2 regions of the Oceanihabitans sp. IOP_32 genome follow, and region 2 is predicted to be linked to the other one. Evidence: riboswitches for the same ligand, from Rfam matches in the RefSeq annotation. Region 2 holds a riboswitch; the other holds the start of a gene.
The links. Region 2 has a riboswitch for S-adenosylmethionine ahead of FEZ18_RS03795 (hypothetical protein). Riboswitches for the same ligand answer to the same signal wherever they lie in the genome.

Region 1: linked by a shared signal. The riboswitch ahead of FEZ18_RS00335 (hypothetical protein) and the one ahead of FEZ18_RS03795 (hypothetical protein) in region 2 are both predicted to bind S-adenosylmethionine.

The regions. Positions count from the first base shown of each region.
Region 1 covers NZ_CP040813.1:71,461-73,671, forward strand. Annotated here, with positions in the region: gene FEZ18_RS00330 (hypothetical protein) at 4-267, opposite strand; gene FEZ18_RS00335 (hypothetical protein) at 307-789, opposite strand; SAM-I-IV-variant riboswitch at 845-937, opposite strand; gene FEZ18_RS00340 (Dps family protein) at 1,104-1,571, shown strand.
Region 2 covers NZ_CP040813.1:905,999-908,209, reverse strand. Annotated here, with positions in the region: partial or broken gene dnaE (DNA polymerase III subunit alpha) at 1-1,045, shown strand, start outside; SAM-I-IV-variant riboswitch at 1,125-1,227, shown strand; gene FEZ18_RS03795 (hypothetical protein) at 1,268-1,642, shown strand; gene FEZ18_RS03790 (hypothetical protein) at 1,782-2,168, shown strand; gene FEZ18_RS03785 (phospholipase D-like domain-containing protein) at 2,172-2,211, shown strand, end outside.

The sequences.
Region 1 (2,211 bases), 830 kb from region 2:
ATTTTAATACCTGTTTATCCACCATTTAAAAGTGTCTTCGGTCTGAATAGATCCAGATTTTAGTTTTTTCATCATCGTAGAAATATTGTTTTGGTCCTTGATGCTTTCCTTTGTGTAAATAGGTCCTGATTCCATCGTGTTTGCCTTTTTAGAATCTGGTTTTTGGTATGCCTTATAACGAATGTCGTCCAGCCATTGTTCTAAGTCTTTTAAACCACCTTTGCGCCCACAATAACCACAACCCCATTCGTCGTGTTTAGAACTCACCCTAATATGATGGATTGTACCCGCAGGGCATCGCGCTTTTCAAGCAAAAGGGTTATCACCAGTAAGTCTTGGGTGTAACTGCCGCTCTTCTAAAAAGTTTATTAAAAGTGTTATGTTTTGCTTGGCTTGTTCAGAAATTGCTGTTTTTTCATTTAGAATAGCATCGGTTAAATCTTCAAATTCTTTTTTAGTTAATACTGGAGTATTTTGAAATTTCGGAAAACCAATATAAGGAAGATTGGTTTCTATACGGTTTCTAGGAATAAAAAAGATATTCTCTTTAAGCGCGTCATATTTTAATTTGTATTGAGCAATAATTTTTAAGTCATCCTCAAACATGGTATAAGCGAGCAGAATGTAACCATCGTCGGTAATTCTATAATAATATTTTATTTCGGCATCAAAGATAGTTTCAATAGTTTCTATAAGATAATGGAATTCATTGCGAATTGCTTGGGTGGGCCCGAAATCTAAATCGGAATTCATTTTAACACCTTCTTGAGTTGAGTAAACAGTTTTCATAATACATAATTTTTAAAGGTTATGCATCAGGAAAAAAAACGTGTTAAACAGTTTGGGAATCATTTATTTTTGACTAAACTGTCCGTATTCTAAACCACCGTGGCTTTTGTGCTCGGTTGGTACGCTAATAACGTTCCTAATACAATTACAAAAGCTAAGCTATTCTGCAACTTAAAAACAATTTAATTTTATTCGAAAACAAGTGCTAATACAACATCACCAAAATGCCAACCCCTAAAACTGATTAAAATCATTTACTATGCCCTAAAAATCTGCTATGTTTGTTCTGTAACATAAAAACAATACATATTAATATGGAAAATTTAGTAGGACTAGACCGTAAAAAGGCGGAAAAATTAGTAGTAGATTTAAATGGTTTATTGGCAGACTACGAAATCTTTTATCAAAACTTAAGAGGATTACATTGGAATATTACAGGAAAGGAATTTTTTGAACTTCACGAAAAATTTGAAGAGTTATACAAAGATGCTTTTGAAAAAATTGACGAAATCGCAGAACGCGTTTTAACGCTAGAGGGCGAACCCTTGCATACCTACACCGATTATCTTAAGGCGACCGATATTGCCGAAGAGAAAAGTGTAACCGATGGCATACAAGGTGTTGAGGTGGTTGTAAAAAACTTCCGTACGCTTATTAAAAAAGAAAGAAATATCTTGGCTCTGGCCGCCGATGCTAATGATGAAGGTACGGTAAGCTTAATGAGTGATTATATTTCTGAAACAGAAAAAACACTTTGGATGCTTAATTCCTATTTGAGATAAAATATTTTGAGCTCTCGCGTTTTGTTAATCCCTTAACAACCGGGCTCATATTCATGTCTCTCTTATTTCAGGAAGTAGATACACACTACTTCCTGAAATTTTTTGTGACAATCCCACCAGAAAACCTATGGCTTACTTCTTCCAAAAAATAAGATTTGGGTTAAATAAGCCCAACATACCCCAATAACCATAAATCCAGTTCTAAAAACGAATGCCATGGCAAGCTACACAAATGTCAAATTATCAGATTCTTAGAAGAATTAAGAGGGTTTATATTATCAGTCAAACCGTATAACTATTTTTAAATACCATAGAAATATCTTATATTTAGTAACATAATTTTTGTGAATCTGTTTTGTGCCGTAAACCTAAAAAATCTGCGATTATCTGCGACCCGAGCGACAGCGAATTGGCGAAGTAAATCTGTGGAAAATAAATAGCAGCTCAATAGTGAATTGCCCCACTGATTTTGCTGAATAAAAATAAATATTTGTTTTTCGCTATGATATAAAAAACATCAATATATCCTAAGAATTTATGGGGTTATGACACTTTACGGACAAGCACTAATAATTGAAATCATTTTGAAATTACAGATCATCCATAACTAAAACTTGATATCCAAGAAAATGTTTATATG
Region 2 (2,211 bases):
GTTTTCGGTAAATCAAGATAACGCCGTTCGTTTTGGCATGGGAGCTATAAAAGGCGTAGGCCATGGTGCGGTAATGACTATTGTAAATAATAGAAAAGATGGCCATTATAAATCTATTTTCGATTTGGCCAAACGCATCGATTTGCGTGCTGCCAATAAGAGAGCCTTTGAAAACTTGGCCTTAGCAGGTGGTTTTGATGGTTTGGCTAATACACACCGTGCGCAATATTTTCATGATGATGGCGATGGCATTACCTTTTTAGAGAAAGCCATAAAGTACGGACAAAAGCACCAAGAAAACGAAAACTCGGCGCAGGTAAGTTTATTTGGTGAGTCTAGTGAAGTACAAATTGCCGAACCCGAAGTCCCGCCATGTGAGGAGTGGGGCACTATGGAAAAATTAAGTAAAGAGCGTGAAGTGGTTGGCGTTTATATTTCTGGGCATCCTTTAGACGATTTTAAAACTGAAATAAAAACATTTACTAATGGTAACGTGGCTATGTTTAATACTTTAGAACCTTATGTTAATCGTGAAATTGTTTTCGCTGGCGTAGTAACCGATGTGCAACACCGTGTAAGTAAACAGGGTAAAGGTTGGGCATTATTTACCATTGAAGATTATACCGATAGTTTTGAATTCAGGATTTTTGGCGAAGAGTATTTAAAGTTTCGTCATTTTTTAATGAAGAATAATTTCGTGTTTGTAAAAACTTTTGTTCGCGAAGGCTGGGTAAATAAAGACACTGGAAAGAAAAGCGATCCAAGATTACAGTTTAATAATTTCCAGTTGTTGCATGATGTCATGGAGAATTATGCCAAAAAACTATCTATACAGGTCGATATTAAAGATTTAAGCGAACAGAAAATAAAAGCTTTAAGCGAGCTGATTAGTATGCACCCCGGAAACCAAATGCTGAATTTTTTGATTTATGATATCAATGAAAAAATAAAGTTGGCTATGCCAAGTAGAAAGCAGAAAGTTAGGGTGTGTCAAGAACTCTTGGATGAGTTGGAGTTGCAGGATGTGAAGTTTAGGTTGAATTAACTAATTCCTGTGTAGGCATAAATCTCAAAACAATAAGCTTCTAACTTTTGTATTAAGCTTTTTTTTCTTATTTTTACTTAAAATACATCAAGATTTTGAGTTTTAAACGCTCAAAAACCAACCGAGACGCGAGTCCGCGGTGGTCAAAAGATGTGGACAGTCTGTCAAAATAAAGAGCAACTTCCCTTCTTAGTTTATTGATGTAACTTTAAAATAATAATTATGTATTTAAAAAAGTTATTTAGTCAATTTAAATTAAAGTCAAAGAAAAACTTTTCAGTAGTAAAAACTCAAAACTTAAAATCCCATAGAATAACAATCAGAGACAATATAACTTTAAATGAAGATTCTGATTATAAAACAGTTATGAAATGCATGGATGCTATGAACATTCAAGTCAAAAATAAATCTGTGGAACAATTAGAACAGGAAATAGACAGGAAAGTAATAGCAAATTTATATGAGATTATTACAGAATATCCTGATGATAAAAAAATTAAAGGAATAGGAGAGGAATATTTAAAAAAAACAGATAACCGTAATTTGATTATGATAAAAAGACATTTAAATTCACTTAAATATTGGCTAGAAAATTAAAATTGATATTAATGTCTTACAAATAAAAATAGGTGAAAGCTTATTTATTCAAGTTTAAAACTGATTTAGATACCATTTTACTTGAGGCTTTGTTAAAGCATTGAATTGAAATGTAGGAATAGAGTAAAAATTAAAAATCATGACAAGTACAATATCACAAAAGTTTACAGCAAGTTTTGTAATTGGTTTACAAAAAGGCTACACCCAAAATTTGCTTACCAAGCAAGATGTTATTAAAGCCTTGCAGCAAGAACAGGAACAGTTAATACAGATAAAAAATGTTTATTTAAGTGCTGCTATTTCTAATTGTGATATTGTATTGAGCGGACAAGTTGAACCTAGTGTGATGTTAGAGTTTATTAATTATCCTAAATTTCCTTTAAGTGAAAAGGATTTTAAAGAACATGTTTTGTTATTAGCTAAAAAATTATTGAAAGCTTTAGAGCAGAATAGGACTGTTATGGTGTTTCATAATGAAATTGTAATGTTGGAAGAAACCGATGCTATTAATCCAAGAATAATTTAGAACATGAAAACACAAGCTTTTTTTGAAAAAATCCATACCCAAA